DNA from 3 places in the Paenibacillus sp. YYML68 genome. Region 2 is predicted to be linked to each of the others. Evidence: riboswitches for the same ligand, from Rfam matches in the RefSeq annotation. Region 2 holds a riboswitch; each other region holds the start of a gene.
The links. Region 2 has a riboswitch for cyclic di-AMP ahead of PAE68_RS02825 (3D domain-containing protein). Riboswitches for the same ligand answer to the same signal wherever they lie in the genome.
Positions count from the first base shown of each region.

Region 1: linked by a shared signal. The riboswitch ahead of PAE68_RS18220 (TrkH family potassium uptake protein) and the one ahead of PAE68_RS02825 (3D domain-containing protein) in region 2 are both predicted to bind cyclic di-AMP.
Region 3: linked by a shared signal. The riboswitch ahead of PAE68_RS04710 (stalk domain-containing protein) and the one ahead of PAE68_RS02825 (3D domain-containing protein) in region 2 are both predicted to bind cyclic di-AMP.

Region 1 is NZ_BQYI01000001.1:4,095,447-4,101,656, reverse strand. Features, by position in the region: gene uvrC (excinuclease ABC subunit UvrC) at 1-1,883, shown strand, start outside; gene PAE68_RS18225 (CPBP family intramembrane glutamic endopeptidase) at 1,813-3,480, opposite strand; cyclic di-AMP (ydaO/yuaA leader) riboswitch at 3,737-3,883, shown strand; gene PAE68_RS18220 (TrkH family potassium uptake protein) at 3,957-5,309, shown strand; gene PAE68_RS18215 (potassium channel family protein) at 5,322-5,984, shown strand; gene PAE68_RS18210 (LysR family transcriptional regulator) at 6,011-6,210, opposite strand, start outside.
Region 2 is NZ_BQYI01000001.1:639,272-645,481, reverse strand. Features, by position in the region: gene yabG (sporulation peptidase YabG) at 147-1,046, opposite strand; gene rsmA (16S rRNA (adenine(1518)-N(6)/adenine(1519)-N(6))-dimethyltransferase RsmA) at 1,143-2,060, opposite strand; gene rnmV (ribonuclease M5) at 2,057-2,617, opposite strand; gene PAE68_RS02825 (3D domain-containing protein) at 2,734-3,825, opposite strand; cyclic di-AMP (ydaO/yuaA leader) riboswitch at 4,151-4,324, opposite strand; gene PAE68_RS02820 (TatD family hydrolase) at 4,543-5,331, opposite strand; gene PAE68_RS02815 (HD domain-containing protein) at 5,368-6,210, opposite strand, start outside.
Region 3 is NZ_BQYI01000001.1:1,038,058-1,044,267, forward strand. Features, by position in the region: gene PAE68_RS04700 (thiamine pyrophosphate-binding protein) at 1-187, opposite strand, end outside; gene PAE68_RS04705 (zinc-dependent alcohol dehydrogenase) at 494-1,630, shown strand; gene PAE68_RS04710 (stalk domain-containing protein) at 1,702-2,529, opposite strand; cyclic di-AMP (ydaO/yuaA leader) riboswitch at 2,533-2,706, opposite strand; gene PAE68_RS04715 (potassium/proton antiporter) at 2,901-4,352, shown strand; gene PAE68_RS04720 (potassium channel family protein) at 4,411-5,427, shown strand; gene PAE68_RS04725 (DUF6483 family protein) at 5,441-6,133, shown strand.

The DNA of each region.
Region 1 (6,210 bases), 3.5 Mb from region 2:
GCCATACGGCGAAGACGCAGGTGCTGGTGAGCGAAATTACCGACTTCGAATATATCGTGACGGCGAGCAACATGGAGGCACTCATTCTGGAGTGCAACCTGATCAAGAAGCATATGCCGCGGTACAACGTATTGCTGAAGGACGATAAGTCTTTTCCATATATCAAAATTACGTACGAGCGTCATCCGAAGCTTGAGGTGACACGGCGCGTGCTGAAGGACAAGGCGAAATACTTCGGCCCTTATCCGAATGGGTACGCGGCGCAGGAGACGAAGAAGCTGCTCGATCGGCTGTATCCGCTGCGCAAGTGCAGCACTATACCGGATAAGGTATGCCTGTACTATCATATGGGGCAGTGCATCGCGCCATGTGAGTTCGAGGTGGAGAAGGAGACGTACGACCAGATGGTCGGAGAGATCTCCCGATTCTTGAACGGCGGTCATGATGAGATTAAGACGCAGCTGAGGCAGAAGATGCACGAGGCGGCCGAGGAGCTGAACTTCGAGCGGGCGAAGGAGCTGCGCGATCAGATTATGCACATCGACGCGCTGATGGAGAAGCAGAAGATTACGACGACCGATAAGATGGACCGTGACGTATTCGGCTTCGCTGTCGATAAGGGCTGGATGTGTGTACAGATTCTATATATGCGCCAAGGCAAAATGATCGAGCGCCACGCGTCGATGTTCCCGTATTACGGGGACGCGTACGAGGACTTCGTCACGTTCGTGACGCAATATTATAGCGACAACCCGGCGCTGCCGAAGGAGATCTTCCTGCCGGCCGCTGAGGTGGCTGCAGGTGTGCAGGAGGCGGTCGAGGCGAGAGCAGCGGGTCCGGGTACTGCGGAGGGGCTGACTGACGGTCAGTTGGAGCGTGAAGTAGGTGTGAAGGCTACTGAGTCGCGTGACGCAGCTGCTGAGCATGCCACAGAAGAGCCTGCTGAGCCGAAGTCCGACGTCAAGGAGGCGCTCGAGAGCTGGCTGAAGGTGAAGGTGCACAGCCCGCGACGCGGGCTGAAGAAGAACATGGTCGAGATGGCGTGTGACAACGCCAAGGTGGCGCTGGAGGAGAAGTTCAAGCTGATCGAGCGCGACGCCGAGCGGACGATCCACGCCGTCGAGAATCTTGGGGCTTACATCGGCACTGGCACGATTCATCGCATCGAGGCGTTCGACAACTCGAACATTCAAGGCTCCGATCCGGTGTCGGCGATGGTCGTCTTCACTGACGGCAAGCCGGACCGCAAGGAGTACCGCAAGTATAAGGTCAAGACGGTGCAGGGACCGGATGACTACGAGACGATGCGGGAGGTCGTGCGCCGCCGTTATGAGCGCGTATTGAAGGAAGGGCTCAAGCTGCCTGACCTAATCGTCATTGACGGCGGGCGTGGGCACCTGTCGGCGGCGATCGACGTGCTGCACAACGAGCTCGGGCTGTACGCCGTTCCGGTGTGCGGACTCGTGAAGGATGCCAAGCATAAGACGGCACAGCTGCTGCTCGGCGATCCTGCGGAGGTCGTGCCGCTGCCGCGCGACAGCCAAGAGTTCTACCTGCTGCAGCGTATTCAGGACGAGGTGCACCGGTTCGCCATTACGTTCCACCGCGAGACGCGGGCGAAGTCGATGACGGTGTCGGCGCTCGATGCGATCGAGGGCGTCGGCGAGAAGCGGCGCAAGGCGTTGCTGAAGCACTTCGGCTCGCTGCGCAAAATTAAAGAGGCTTCAGTCGAAGACTTCAAGCCTCTTGGAATCGGTGAGAAGCTCGCCCGTCACATTCTGGCGTCGCTGAACGGTGAGGGCGAGTCGGATGCTACGGAAGACGAGGCTCTAGAGGAGGCTCCATCGCACGTGGAGGCTGCTCCCCTGGAGGCCGACGCTTGAGCCTCGAATGAATCTTATAGATGATCCAGCCGGCGGCTGCAGGGACGAAGAAGTAGACGATCCCTGCAGCCGCTTCGCGTTCGTCGCCGCTGTAGACGAGCGACAGCCCCATCAGGATGCTGTCCATCGTCGCATGCGCGAAGACGGCCGTCAGGAAGCCGTAGCGCAGGAATACATAGCCGAAGATGACGCCGATGACCGACACCTCGATCAGCCGCGTATAGACCGGGTAGATCGGATACTGCGTATGGCTCATTGCCCATAGGATGCTCGGCAGCAGCACCGCAACGAACGGGCTGCGCGTCAGCTTGAGCAGGAGCGTCACGCCCAGCAGTCGGTATACGGCCTCCTCAGAGATCGCAGCTGACCAGGCGAGCAGCGGGAACAGCTCGGGAATGCGCATATTGTAGACGGAGCTGCCAGGGTCAGAAACTGCCCATATATCGAAGCTGTACGAGCCTGCGAAGAAGAGCGCCTGCTGCACGCCAAGGATGAACAGGCCGATGATATAACCATCCTTCATCGCGAGGTACACTTGGCCGCCGAACTGTTCGTCTCTCCATGCCGGCAGCGGCTCCACTTCGGTATCCAGACACAGCTTCCGTCCGGCAAGCAGCGCGAAGTAGGTCGATAGCGCCATCAGCGTTACATAGATGTTCATGATCCACAGGTACAGCAACGCGTTCGGCTCGGATGGCCCCGTATTGTGCATCGTGCGGAACGAAGGCAGCATGTTGAAGTTGTTCATCACATAGATGCCGAGGAAGACTAGGGTGAGCATCAAGCCGCGTGAGAACGTGATGTGCCGTCTGTGCCGAATAACGAGGATGAGAGCAGTCAAGGACAGCAACAGCGACCCGAGCAGGCTGATCTGTGTCATTCGTCCGGAGCGCTCGTCCTGCGCCTCCTGCCACGTCAGGAAGCTATCAGGAGGCGGGAACGCCGGGCGGAACGAGGTGATGCGGCCGTTCTCGTAGCCGAGGTGCAGCTCAAGCGGAGCCTCGCCGACGACAATCGAACGGCTGACGTAGACGAGCCCGTAGTCCTCAGATGGTCGGCCGCTGTCCTGTAGCGTGAAGGCGGCTGGGTCATAGCCCATATCTCGCAGCGCCTTCTCGCCTGCAGCCGCAGGTGAAGCCTCTGAGGCGGCAGGCAGTGCGCCTGACTTCGCAGCAGCGTCCTTCCACGCGCTATAGCTGAATATGTGCTTCGTCGTGTAATTGACCCCAACATAATAATTGCGCGACAGTGCGTCGTCCGTTATTTCAACCTCGAAGTAATCGATCGGGAACTGCTCGCCGTACTTCTTCTCATATTCCTCCTCGAGGCCAGCATGCTGCAGGTAGCCGCTGCGTACAGTGTGCGACTGGAACAGCGTCTCCACCTTGGCCGTGTCAGACAGCTCGAAGCGCTGACGAATGAAGTCTGAGGCAAGCACAGCCGCCTCCTGCTTCGAGATGGCCGGTGTCTGCACAGCATTCTCGGGAGCACGGTCCTCCGGCTCCAGCAGCGGAGACAGGTAGGCAAGCCCGATATATAAGATGATTCCGAGCACGGCGAGCAGCAGCGGGGGACGGGCTTGTAATTTGGCAGGCATAGTCGCACTCCTTGTCCTTATTTTGTTCATCGACCTATTGTATTCGGCTATAACTTTTTCCATGCTTCCCCTATAGAGTCATGATAACATGAGCAAGCGCAGGTAAAAACAAGCAAAGTGACGCGCCGACCAGATAGGAGCGCTTACATCTGTCGTATTATTGCGAATTACCTCTCTTTTCGTTCTAAAATGGCTTTGTACTTCGTTCGAAACCGCCGTATAATTCATCTCATATGAATTTGCAGCAGCTGCCTAATTAAATATTGAGCCGAATTTCCAATGGAAAACGGGGGAACCACTAATGATGGGGTGAATTTTGTGCCAGCCACGCAGCTGCGCACAGATAGGGTGCCTGTACATCCGAATCCGACAGCTAACCTCGTAGGCTTTTGTTACAGGAACCTTGTACGCACGGCACCGGGTTTCGTTCCCTGTGTCTTTTTTGCTGTTCCATTATGAATCCGAAGAGGTGCCGGATGAAGCTTCAAGCCAAAAAAATAGAGCTCACCCCTCCGCAAATCTTGGTGCTGGGGTTCGCGGCGATCATTCTGCTCGGTGCGACGCTGCTTACGCTGCCGATCGCCGCAAGCTCAGGGGACGGCACGCCGTTCCTGGATGCGTTCTTCACCGCAACGTCGGCAACGTGCGTAACTGGCCTCGTCGTCGTCGACACAGGTCAGCATTGGTCGCTGTTCGGTAAAATCGTGATCGTGCTGCTCATTCAAGTCGGCGGACTCGGCTTCATGACGATGTCGACGCTGTTCGCCTTCGTGCTGAGGAAGCGCATCTCGCTCAAAGAACGGCTCATTCTGCAAGAGGCGATGAATCAGGGCAGCATGGAAGGCATCGTTCGGCTTATACGCAAGGTTATTATCTATTCCTTAACGATTGAGCTCACGGCGGCGGTCGTCTTCACCTTGAGATGGTCAATGGACATGGAGCCGCTGCAGGCGCTCGGCTTCGGACTATTTCACGCGATCTCGTTCTTCAACAATGCGGGCTTCGATCTATTTGGACTTGTGACAGGTCCATTCGCCAGCATTACCGCTTACGCGGACGATTATGTGATCAATATCGTCTCCATCTGTCTCATCATACTTGGCGGACTCGGCTTCGTCGTCTTATCCGATCTGCTCGATTACCGACGGCTGCGCAGATTGTCGCTGCATTCCAAGGTCGTGCTAACGGCAAGCGGCGTGCTGATCGCGGTGGGAGCTGTCGTCATCTTCATCTTCGAGTTCACGAATGCGAGGACGCTCGGTGCGCTCGATTGGGATGGTAAGCTATTAGCGTCGATCTTCCAATCCGTTACCCCCCGCACCGCAGGCGCCAATACATTAGACATTGCGGCGATGCGTCAGGCGACCCAATTTTTCATCATATTCCTCATGTTCATCGGAGCTTCACCCGGCTCGACGGGTGGTGGCATTAAGACGACGACGTTCACAACGTTGGTCGGGGCGATTATTGCGATGGTGCGAGGCAAGGAGGACATCGTCTTCTTCCATAACCGTCTCGGCAAGGATCGATTGCTGAAGGCGATTACGATCACGATGATTGCCTTGTTCGTCGTCATCTTCGTGACGATGGTGCTGTCGACGACTGAGGATCGTCACTTCCTGATGATCCTGTTCGAGGTGACGTCCGCATTCGGCACAGTCGGCTTATCGATGGGGCTGACGCCTATGCTGAGCGATGTCGGCAAGGTGATGATCGCACTCACGATGTTCATCGGCCGTCTTGGTCCCTTGACGCTCGCCTATGCGCTCGGACCGAAGGCGGAGAAGGAATTGTATCGATACCCGGAAGGGAAAATAACGATCGGATAGGGGATATCAGCGATGAAACGCAGTCAATACGCCGTCATCGGACTGGGGCGCTTCGGCTCCAGTCTTGCCAAGGAGCTCATCAAGCTAGGCTACCAGGTGCTCGGCATCGATAAGGACGAGGAGGCCGTCGAGGAGATGAGCAGTGTGCTCACTCACGTCGTCGCGGCTGATTCCACAGATGAGGATGTGATTCGATCGCTAGGCCTGCGTAACTTCGACAGTGTGGTCGTGGCGATCGGCGACGATATACAGGCCAGCATTCTAACTACTATATTATTGAAGGATGTCGGGGTGAAAAATGTCGTCGGCAAGGCGCTCTCCGAGCTGCACGGCAAGGTGCTGCAGAAGATCGGCGCCGACCGCGTCATCTTCCCGGAGCGGGATATGGGCATCCGCGTCGCTCACCAGCTCGTCTCCCCGAACCTGCTCGACTATATCGAGCTGTCGAAGGATTATACGATCGCCGAGCTGACGGTGCCGAGCTGTCTTGATGGACGCTCGCTTAAGGATCTCGATACGCGAGCGCTCTACGGCTGCAGCGTCGTGGCGATTAACAAGAAGAAGGGCGTCATCATCGCCCCGACCGCTACTGACATGGTCGAGGAAGGCGATATTATGGTCATTATCGGCACGAACGATGAGATCGAGCTGTTCGAGAACGAGGTTATTCGTTAACATTCATTCGATTCATATAGGTGACATTAAGCTCGGTAATACTTGACTGCCAGATCGATAAATAGCTGAATCGCAGGCTCCATCGCGGCCTCCTTCTTGAATAAGAGGGAGGTCGTTCTCTTCGTCTGCTCGAGCTCGGGGATGAAGCGTACGGTCAGCTCGTTGTTGTCGACGAGCGGGTGCCGCACGTATGACTCGGGCAGCAGTGTAGCGGTCTGGCACGTTG
Region 2 (6,210 bases):
ACAAATTAAATGTCAATTATTATTTTCTTTAATTATTCGCGCCTGAAAAGCGAGTTTTGGCGGTTTTCGCGAATGGTGTCGAACTTTATTTTCTCTACGCGCTTATTATGTACACAAAGATATTAAAAAAAGCGCCTGCTAGGCGCTTAATTCGAATTCAAATATGGCAATTTGGGCACTCCCCGGCGGTAGCTGCCAAGCGACTCGACACCGCCTAACCCCTCCAAGCCACTGTATGTTAAACCGATGACATCGAGTATATTCACAGTGTCCCGTATTGGAGTGAACGCAACCTTAGCCGCCACGCACAGCGGGTCGAGCGCATGTATGAGCACCCGGGCTGGCGAGCTGGCAAAGTTCGCACCGGCCTGCAGCAGCGCCTCGAAGTGCGATTGACATGCACCGGCAATGATCGTAAGGGCGTCTCGATTTTTTTCAAACTGTCTGGCGACACGCACCGCGTTCACGAAATTGTGCGAGTTTTTATAGCTGCTGAGCTGCGTAATATCGGCGCCTGCGCGATTTTTCAATATACCGTCATGGCCTGTAAGGACCAGAATGTCAGGTCTCACCTGCGGAAGCAGCCGATACACCGCATCAGGCATATTCGCTTCCGCTACATAATAGCCCTCAGCCGGCACCCTCAGCTCTCCGTACAGATTCATACATTTACGCAAGTAATTCGGATCACCGTCGAGGTGAAGCACCTTGCCGGGCATGTCGAAGTAGACAGGCTTCACCTTAGGCTTAGGCAGCGGCGTAAGCGCACCGCCCGAAGCTGGCTGCTCCGCCCCTGTCCAGCTCTGCTGCGGCATCGCAGCTGCCGTATCCTGCTGACGCATCCGATCAAGCCACTTCGGCCGCAGCATGGCCGTATCGTGATAGCTATCGAGCTGGTGGCTCATCTCCAAATCGAGCAAGGGCGCATCCGCCAGCAGGCGAAGCTCGACCCCGCGGAGCACCGCATATTGACTGCGGACTTCTTGGATTTTGAAAATAATGTCACCACCATACGATTTCCGAGTGACCAGGTCTCCCTGTTTCATGGCTGCATCGCCTCCTCGTCTATCGTATGGCGTGTATAGGCAATTGGTGCAGGCAATCCGCCCAATTCCCTAGAGCACCGTAGCGAGGCTCACCCGCTATCGCTTCAGATAGGCAGCCAGCGCCGCGGCCAGCTTGGCATACTCCTCCATCGAGAGCGTCTCACCGCGCCTTGACGGCTCGATACCGATTCCGTGGAGCAGCTGCTCCAGCTCCGGCTTCGTTTCCTTCGTGAAGTACTTCGCGGAGAGATTGTTGTACAGTGTCTTGCGCCGCTGAACGAAGCTCGCCTGAATGACCTCGAAGAAGAATGCCTCATCATCGACCTCAACAGGGGGACGCTCCCGTACAGCCAGCTTGATGACCGCCGAATCAACATTCGGCTGCGGGATGAACACGGTGTGCGGCACGATCGTCACGACCTCAGGCACGCAGTAGTACTGAACCGCGATGCTAAGCGAGCCATACTCCTTGCCGCCAGGCTTCGCAGCCATCCGCTCGGCGACCTCCTTCTGAATCATGACGACGATGTTCTCGAGCGGCAGACGCTCCTCCAGCAGCTTCATCAGAATCGGCGTTGTGACGTAATACGGCAGGTTCGCCACTACGCTCACCTTCTCCAGCCCGTTGAAATGCTCGCGGAACAAAGCATGCAGATCGACATCCAGCACATCGCCATGGACGACCTGAGCGTGCGGATAAGGCGCAAGCGTCTCCTCTAGCAGCGGCAGCAGCCGCTGGTCGATCTCGACCGCGACGACCTTCGCCGCCCGCTTTGCCAGCTGCTGCGTTAAGGCGCCGATGCCCGGCCCGATCTCGAATGCGCCCTTCGACGGGTCGAGGTCGGCCGCACCGACGATTTTGTTCAATATATTAGGATCAATCAGGAAGTTCTGACCCAGACTCTTCTTCAGCGTCAGATCATGCCTCTGCAGCAGCTCCTTCGTCCGCTTCGGTGAGGCGATGTCCAAGACCTCGCCTTGGGCTGTTGCCGGTTGTATGTCCTCACGATTCATTGTGCCGCCCCCTCCTGGTCCGCATCGTACAGATCACGCGCCGCCGCTTCGAATTCCTCACGCGTAATCTGGAACATCCGGCACCGATTATAGAACTGCTTGCCGTTGCAATAGCCAATACCTAGCTTATTGCCTACGAGCAGGCGTCTAGAGGCCGCCTGCGGATGTACGATGAGACCGGCATCCATCAGATCCTCCCATTCGATTAGCGACTCGCTCGCCTGCGTATCCGTACGCACCTTCGACAGCGCCTCTCGAATGGACTCGACCGAGGCATTCTCGACGCCGATATCGCCCTTGCTGGTCGCCTCGCTCTGTGTCAGGAACGCGTGCTTCACGCCCGGCACCGCCTTGGCGATAATTTTGCGAATGCGCTCGCCCGCATGGTCCGGGTCCGTGAACACGATCACTCCCCGACGCTCCTGTGCAAGCCGTATGCGCCGAATCACGGCGTCATTAATGGCCGAGCCGCCCGTTTCGATCGTATCGGCCTCTACTGCCCGCTTGATCGCCGTCGTATCGTCCTTGCCCTCCACTACAATTAGCTCCTTGATCATCACGTCTTGCTTCCTTTCTGCATAAACAAGCAAAAGAAGAGGCCGCCTGAGGCACCTCTTCTTCACCTGCTGACTTTATATCTATAATGAATCTAGTCTTGCCCAATTGCAAGCTCCTAATTCGCCGACGGCTTCTTCGGGCCGATAATGTATACCGTGTAGCCACTCTTCGTACCGAAGCGGCTGGCATAGTTATGACTGTCGAAATAAACGTCGATCTTGTTTCCTTTCACGGCACTGCCCGTATCCTCCGCACGGCGGAAGCCGAGGCCTTCGATATATACCCACCAGCCGATCGGAATTACTTTAGGGTCTACTGCAATGGTACGACCTTCTGTCACTTTCGCACCTGATGAAGTTACGCCGTACTGCGGATGATTGACATCCTTGCCAGTCGACGCGGGTCCGGCTGAATAACCGGTTAAGGTAAAGTTCTTAATCACTTGCTTATAACCGAAGTTGATGCCATTCTTCATCACCTCATCCACATTGGGCGAGGAGCTTGACAAAGCAACGACCGGATTTTTCGTTCCGACCGCGACGATCCGCTGCTTGCTTTCCTGCTGAACCTTCTCTTCGACAACCTGCTCGGAGACGAGCACGCCGTCCTCATATACTTTCTCCAGCTGCTTAATAACGATGCCTTCCTGACCTTCCTGTACGACCTGTTCCTTGCCCTTGAGCAGCTTGGGCTCGTTCTTCTTAACGATGTCGAATGCGACCTTCTCCTCGACCTCGCCGAGCTCCTTCGTTACGCGCACGACCTGAACCGCTGCGTTCGCCGTAAGCTCCGCATCCTTCGCCGGCATTACCTTATCGTGCTCACCGAGCGTTACGTTCAAGTCCGCTAGCGCCTCTTCCACCGTTGTACCCGCTGTGTAGATCGTTCGGGTCTCTCCGTCAGCTGTAAGCTGTACAGGTGTCGTGCGTGTAATCGTAATCCGATCGCCCGATTGAATCGCCGCATCCAGCGAATGCGATAATCGATCGTGCTCACTGACCGTTATGCCTTGCTCATCCAGTATTCGTTGCAGCTCCCCTTGCCGGGTTTGGAACATAAGCTCCTGTCCGTCTACAACGACCGATACGCGCTTAATCGCGGTACCGTGCAACATCATCAAGAACATGAAAGCCATAGCGAATGAAAGTAGTGCAATTATCGTAATCATACGCAAGTTTTCATGCGCCCATCGCAGTGCGAAGGTCATGCTGGATGATCGTCTTTCATGGGGTTGCTCTAGTGATCCAGCTCCCACTTGTTCCGTCCTCCTTAAAGCCTCGCCATCGAGTGTTATGCATGATAAGATCTGACGCGACTTGGTAAATTGTTATGACTGTCATTACCAACGTTTGCTACTGACATCAGAGCCGACTTGCCTGCCTCGTTCACCCCCGCTTTGGAAGGATCACTTATGAGCATGCCCGCGCCGCCTCCCATGGAGGACAGCACAAAAAAAGTCAGCGGAGAAGAGGAACCTTCCCGTGACTTTTATACTCATTTGATCCAAATGAAAATAAAGCGCACGACAATGCGTTACCTCTCTCTAAACGCTTACGAGGTTAGCTGACGGATTCGGACTTGAGAGTCGCCCTACCCGGACCTCTTGAAGGCGTCCGAGATTCACCCCAATTGTTACAGCCCAGCCCGATTCGGCTTGAAGCTGCGGTTCCCCCGTTTCCCTTTCGGAAACTCAGCGATATTGGAAGCTTGGTAAATCGTATGAAGTTAATACTGAGTTTACGATGCGAGGGGTTTAATTGTAAAGTATACAAACACGCCGAAAAAGAATCATTTTCGTTCAATTTGGACCAAATTTCGAATTGAAATCGCAACCAACACACCTATTTCTCGCTCAAGCCTTCGATTATTGCTCATTATCTCGCATTCTCTTGTTTCGTGATAAAAAACAGTCGTCCTCATACCCTCATTTTTGAGTCATTTCACTCGTTTTGAGGTTAAATAACTTAGTGGCATTACGAGTTGTGATCTCCGCAAGCTCCTCCAATGAAAGCCCTTTAATCTCTGCCGCAGTCTCTGCAATGAGCCGAACATAGGACGATTCATTCCGCTTTCCACGATACGGATGTGGGGCTAAGTATGGAGCATCCGTCTCGATCAGCAGACGATCCAGAGGCACCTTCTCCAGCACCTCCTTGGGCTGCTTCGCATTCTTGAAGGTGACTGGCCCTCCGAACGAAATATAAAAATTGAGATCCAGACACTGCTTCGCCGTCTCCCAGCTGCCAGAGAAGCAGTGCATGACGCCACCGACCTCTGAAGCCTTCTCCTCACGGAGCGTCTCGACGACGTCATGATGTGCGTCACGATTATGGATAACAATCGGCAGCTTCACCTTGCGGGCAAGCCGAATCTGCTCCCGGAACACGCGGTCCTGAACATCCTTGGGCGACGTATCCCAGTAATAATCGAGTCCAATCTCGCCGATCGCTACGACCTTCTCGTGTGCGCACAGCGACTCGAGCCATTCCAGATCGCCATCCTTCATATTGATCGCATCGGTCGGATGCCAGCCGACCGTCGAGTAGATGAAATCGTACTGCTCCGCAAGCGCCAGCGAAGTCGGAATCGTCTCTCGATTGAATCCGACATTGATAATTCGACGAATTCCATTCTGTTGTGCACGCGCGATCACTTCTTGTCGGTCTTCATCGAATTGCTCCGCATTCAGATGAGCATGAGTGTCGATCAGCATCTTTAATACAACCCCTATTCCATTTCATATATGTAGCTATTGATCTTCGACAAGACCGAGCAGACGACGCGTGGCCTCATCCAATCGGGACGCATGCTTCAAGAGAAGGTCTTGCGGGTAATATAAGTGATACTTCCCCATCTGAATACCGCTGATGGAGCGAACAATTTCAGATTTATGGGAAATTTCAGTCAGTCTGTCAGCTGCATCTAGCAACAGAATAGGCAGCTTCTCGTCTTGCTCCCCCGGTCGATACACATCATACGACTGGTCGGATGGGAAATCAACCTCGAGGTAATAATGCGGGTCAAGACCGATGCTGCGGAATGTATCTCTCAGCCGTTCCAGCATCGGCACATCCATCACTTCAAGCGTTGTATACTTGAACAGCCGCCGCTCCAGAAATCTGGAGCACAGCTCGGAGAGAATGTCGTCCTGCTCCAGTGACCATTGCATGAGCACCGTCTGCATGAACGCCTCATCGAGCATATGATACTCCTGGACGCTCAGCTTATTCGCGAATAAGCTCGGAAGCGGCGCGAGCATGAAGCGGAACGTATAGCCTTCCTCGTGCAGATGCTTCGCTCTTTCGAAGATGTGATGGAGGATGACGTCGGCGCTTCGGGTAACCGGATGGAAGTACACCTGCCAGTACATCTGGTAGCGTGCCATCAAGTAATCCTCCACCGCATGCATGCCGCTCTCCTTGACGACAATGTGTCCCTGATAGGGCCGCAGCACGCGGAGGATGCGATCGAGGTCGAACATGCCATAGTTCACGCCTGTGAAATATGCGTCGCGCAGCAAGTAATCCATACGGTCTGCATCCAACTGACTGGAAACGAGGCTGACGACGATCTCTTGACGGTACGTCTTCGC
Region 3 (6,210 bases), 400 kb from region 2:
GTGTGAGTGCATAGCCGGAAGCCTGATAACCTGCACCAGCTTCATGTCGGCTGAGGACGAAGGTCACATTTTCGTTTTCGAGCTCGAACAACAACGGACATACCGCTTTACCCGGTACGCCGAACACATGTGTAATTCCCCAACGATTGAAATGCTCTGCTAATAAAGCGGACACTTTCTTCTTCACTTTACATTCCTCCTTGGTGGTCGTACATATGCATCTTGGGGATTCGCGATGAACCGACAAAATATGAAGTTCCCCCGCCTAGATAAATGGTATTTCAGCACTACGTCTATATTATACTTCAGGAGTATGTCGAATAAGTTTATATGTTTTGTCGAATCCATATAAGATATTGTTGTAGTCGTGCATCGTTCGGCTTATATATGTATACATTGGAAATATTAAGGTGTTATTGCTTCTATATCCTGTATCTGAATACAACGGCTAGTCGGGTGGCATATTACACGCAAAAACAAGAAGGAGCCTGACATGAAAGCCGTTACGTATCAAGGGATTCAAAAAATAATGGTCAAGGACGTACAGGACCCGATGATCGAGAAGCGCGATGACCTAATCATTAGACTGACGAGCACGGCCATATGCGGCTCTGACCTGCACCTGTATCACGGGATGGTTCCCAATATGCCCAAGAACTTCGTTATAGGCCATGAGCCGATGGGCATTGTGGAGGAAGTCGGACCTGATGTTACCCATGTGAAAAAAGGTGATCGGGTCATTATTCCGTTCAATATTGCGTGCGGCCAATGCTTCTACTGCCAGCATCAGCAGGAGAGTCAATGCGATAATGCGAATCCGAACGGAGAGGTCGGTGCGTACTTCGGTTATTCGGATACGTTCGGTGGCTATGCTGGGGGGCAGGCTGAATACTTAAGAGTGCCATATGGCAACTTCGTGCCGTTCAAGGTTCCAGAGAGCTGTGAGCTTGAGGATGAGAAGCTGCTGTTCCTCTCTGACATTATTCCGACCGCCTACTGGGGAGTGGATAACGCAGGCGTCAAGCCGGGGGATACGGTTATTGTGCTCGGCTGTGGTCCTGTCGGTCTGCTGACACAGAAGTTCGCTTGGATGAAGGGGGCGAAGCGCGTCATCGCGGTCGATTACATCAACTATCGGCTGGAGCATGCGAAGCGCGTGAACGGGGTTGAGATTGTTAACTTCGAGAAGGAAGCGAACATCGGAAGCTACCTGAAGGAGCTAACAGGCGGCGGCGCCGAGGTCGTGATCGATTGTGTCGGGATGGATGGGAAGATGACGTTGGTGGAGAAGATCGAGACAGCGCTCATGCTTCAAGGCGGTTCGATGGGAGCGATCCAAATTGCGTCGCAGGCTGTGAGGAAGACCGGTACGATCCAGCTCATCGGCGTATATGGGCTGCGGTATAATGCGTTTCCGCTAGGAGACTTGTTCGCACGCAACATCGTATTGAAGATGGGCCAAGCTCCGGTCATTCACTACATGCCGCACTTGTATGAGCTTATCACGACGAACAAGCTGGACCCGACGGACATTATTACACATCGGGCGAGCTTGTCGGATGCGCCGCGGATGTATGAGCTTTTTGACGGGAAGAAGGATGGATGTATTAAGGTTGTATTGAAGCCGTGATAGGTACCTGGTCTAGCTAAAAAAGCAGGCTAGCTGTTATCAGCTAATCTGCTTCACTTCACTTAACAAGTTTAAGGAGCTAATACGTAAACCTTCACATCTTGAATGCCGAAGCGCCAAGCTTGATCTCTGGACTGTGGGACGAAGATGTCGACCTTGTTGCCCTTAATCGCACCACCGGTATCGGTAGCTGTACCGAACATGCCGCCGACCGGTAGCCCTTCATGCGTATAGCCTTCGATATATACTTGACTGCCGAGCGGAATGACAGACGGATCGACAGCGACGGTGCCTAGACTCAACGTGTTACCCATATAATCAAGCGCTGCATAACCGCCGTTCTCTAATGGAGTAGCGGTGTAAGCGGACGCCTTAGCTTTGATTACCTTCGTAAACGTGCGGTTATTGATTAGTGGTCGGTACCACGCCGGAGCGTAATAGCGTCCGTCTGTGCCAAGAATCGCGATTCGGTTCGTCGCATCCCATTGCGTCGTCGCTCCGAAGGTGTCGGAGATGAGTCGGAAAGGGACATAGACGCGTCCGTCGACGAGGCGCGGCGCACTCTCGACTTCGGTGGTCTGCTCGTTGACAGAGATGACCTTCTCGCCGGTTGTCAGCGTCAAGCTTGTCTCTTCGTTCTGAATGGTGACGGTTATTTGTTGACCGTCCATTTGCCATTCAAGGCTATAGCCGAGCTCGTCCACAATTGTACGTGCTGGCACCTGCAGCTTCGAATTGTCGACGACAACAGGCTTGGCGTCCTGGAATTGAACGAGCTTGTCGTTGATCTGTACTTTAATATCCGTCTGTACTGCTGCATAGGTGCCAGATGGTGAATATAGAGCAGCAGGCAGCACCAATAAAGCTGCGAGCAGCATTTTTTTCACAGAAGTATGCAATTGTATCCCTCCTATATAAGCCTCCGAGGTTAGTTGTCGGGTTCGGGAAGAGGATTTCCCTAGGCCGTCTTGTGCGCAAGGAAGATTCAAGCGCATGTCAACTGCCATTCACCCCAAGTAAAGAGTCCCCCGTACGAGCAGCATGAAGAAGCCTGTGCGATTCGGCTTAAATGAATTTATCATAAGCGTTCCTTATGAAGCAATACGCAAAAATATCCATGGGTTGAAAATGGAAATGATTATGCCCGTTTATGCTGAAAGACGTGCCTACCTTTACCTGTAATGGTACAATATATAGAAGCAGATCCGCGGAAGCTCGTGATGGATTAGCAGCATATTTCGCTCAACAGGTGCGGTGAGGAGGTCCAGGGGTGCCATTTACAGTCGATAGCTCGATCTTACTTTTCTCTACATTATTAATTGTGGGCGTCATCACCACGAAGTTCTCATCTCGGCTCGGCGTGCCGTCTCTTGTGTTCTTTATTGCAGTGGGCATGGTGCTGAGTAAGTTTATTTACTATGACAGCGCCTACCTGACGCAATTGTTCGGAATTGTGGCGTTGATCGTCATTTTGTTCGAAGGCGGACTTCAGACGAAATGGAGCAATGTGAAGCAGGTGATCGGTCCCTCAGCTACGCTAGCGACAGTGGGCGTGTTGATTACGACCGTCATTATCGGCGTGCTTGCCAAGTACATACTTGGATTGTCTTGGCTGGAAGGGCTGCTCTTCGGTGCAATCGTCGGGTCCACCGATGCCGCGGCAATATTCGCTGTCCTCGGGAACAAGAACATTCGTCCGAAGCTGACGGCGACGCTGGAGGCCGAGTCGGGAACGAATGACCCGATGGCGATCTTCTTGACCATCTCGCTGATCGAATTGATTCAGTACCCGGATGCCAGCTTGATGTCGCTCATCTGGGGCTTCGTGTGGCAGATGGGCTTAGGACTTGTGATGGGTGTACTCTTAGGTAAGTTATCTGTATGGATGATTAACAAAATTAATCTCGACTCGTCAGGGTTGTACCCGGTGCTGTCGATGGCGCTTGCCGTTCTGACCTACAGCGGAACAGCGATGCTCCAAGGAAGCGGCTTACTAGCCGTCTACGTGATGGCTGTTCTCGTCGGCAACTCGGATCTTACGTATCGGCACTCGATCTTCCGGTTTAACGAAGGCTTCGCTTGGATGATGCAGATTCTGATGTTCATATTACTGGGGCTGCTCGTGTTCCCGAATCAGCTGCTCTCCGTCATCTGGCAAGGGTTAGGCTTATCGATTCTACTGATGTTCGTAGCAAGGCCAATCGGCGTGTTCGCAAGTATGATCTTCACGAAATTCAGCCTCAAGGAGATCACGTTCATCTCTTGGGCGGGCTTGCGGGGAGCCGTACCGATTGTACTCGCCACCTATCCGATGATCGCAGGAATCGATAACAGCCAGCTGATCTTCAATGTCGTATTCTTCGTCGTTCTCACGTCGGCCTTGGTGCAAGGCTCAACAGTGTCATTATTAGCTGACAAGCTAGGACTATTAGGTGGTAAAAAAGCGACCGTTCCGCACACTCTGGAGCTCGTATCGATCGGAAGGACGAATGCGGAGATTATCGAGATCGATGTCGAGGAGAACTCTCCCGTCGAGGGTAAGCAGATCAGACATGCCGAGCTTCCGGAGGAAGCATTAGTGACGGCCATTGTTCGGGATGAAAAAATTATTACGCCAAAGGGAATGACCTTCATTCAAACGGGCGACATCCTCTACGTGCTAGTGCCGAAGCATCTGAGAGAGCAAGTGAAGGCGCAGTTTAGTAAGCAGGAAGAGTCTTAATGAACGTAGCTGGATGAACATGATCATTTCTCAGTAAGGGGGGATACGCTTGCACGTTGTGCTGCTTCGATTATCGATTAAGCTGTTAAAAATGAAAAGCTCAGCACTCATTGTTGGATGTCTGATCTTTGTGCTAGCTGCTACTACGCTGGCCTATTGGATGGAGCCTGACAACTTTGGCAGCTGGTTCAATAGTTTGTATTTCGTGTTGACGACGATGGCGACGGTTGGTTATGGCGATTATTCACCCGAGACAGTTTCAGGTAAAGTGCTTACGATCTTCATTTATATATTCGGCATCGGCTTGCTGAGCTTAGTCATTGGTAAAATTTTGGATGGAGTTGCAGCGTTTCATAGGAAGAGGGAGGCGGGTCATTTGAGATTTCATGGCAAGCGGCACGTGATCATCGCCAATTGGAGTAAGAAGGCCCAGTATGCGGTGGAGGAGATTATGTCCACAGACCCGACGATCGAGGTCGTTATTATTGATGAGCTGCCTAAGCATCCATACGATAAGCCGAATGTTCATTTCATCAGCGGAGACCCAAGCTCAATGGAAGTATTGGAAATGGCCGATATTGGCAACGCGCGGTCCGCGATCATATTCGCGGATTCGAGAATCGACGAGCCTTCGCTCGTAGATGGGAAGTCGTTGCTGCTCGCGTCCACAATCGAGAGCGTAGCTCCCCATGTGCATACGACTGTGGAGATTATGCTGGAGAAGCACATTCAGAACTTCAAGCATGTGCATGTCAATGAATTCGTGCTATCCCATGATGCTGTATCTAGACTGGCTGTCCGGTCGGCGATGAATGAAGGTAGCGTAGGTGTAATTACACAGCTGCTAAGTCGCCAACGAGGAGCGGACCTGCACCACATACCCGTAAGTCGCGAATGGAAGACGTACGAGGATGCGTTCTTAGCGTTGCTCCGACAAGGGGCTACATTAATAGCGGATAATCATGATATGAACATTAATAAGAAGCTGAAGGAGCCGATTCCAGCAGAGGCCAAGCTGTTCGTCATCTGTGATGAGGTAACCTATAAGCGTATTATGGAGGAGACACACTCCTAGGCGGGGGATATTCGTGTATCAACGGGATTATATCGTAAGGATGCTGCAGGATGCGGCGAAGGCGATTCATGAGGTGCTAACGAAGCATCAGCAAGAGGCGCTGCGTCAACGACTGGCGCTGCTGAACGAAGCAATGAAGCGGCTCGCCGGGCTTGACTCGAAGCTCGTGCGTGGTCTGTCGACGAACGATCTGCTTGCCTTGCTCGCTCAGGGCGGAGTTGTGGACGTAGGCAAGTCGCTCGTCATCAGCGATATGCAGCAGGTGCGCGCGGCTCTGCTCGTCGAGGCCGGTCTGCAGGAGGAGGCCGCGGCTGAAGGTGTGAAGTCGCTGGAGCTGCTGCTTGCCGTGCGTCTTCTTGAGGAAGGCAAGGAGTGGCTCAGCGAGATCGACCTGCGCGTGGAGGGAGCGATCACGCTGCTCGGCCGCGCACCGAGGTCGGCTGAGGTATGGGAGCAGCTCGTGTCGTATTACCGGGAGAATGAGCGCTACGACAAGTGTGAGGATGCACTGTATCACGCGTTGGACGGCTGGCTTGAGGGTGGAGAGCAGGAGCGAGGGCAGCAGCTGCTGGAGCTGGGGAGCGCGATGTACACCGGCTGGCTGGAGTTGTCAGAGGAGCAGCTCCTGCGCGGCGGGCTCAGTCGGGATGAGGTGCTCGCAGGAATGAAAGAGCTTTCCGAAATGAAAGCAGCAGCTGTAAAATGAAAGTAAATCAACGTGAAATATCGCGGGAAATGCGAACTATTTTTTGTGACAAAAACGAGAATGTTCGGATTTGCGAG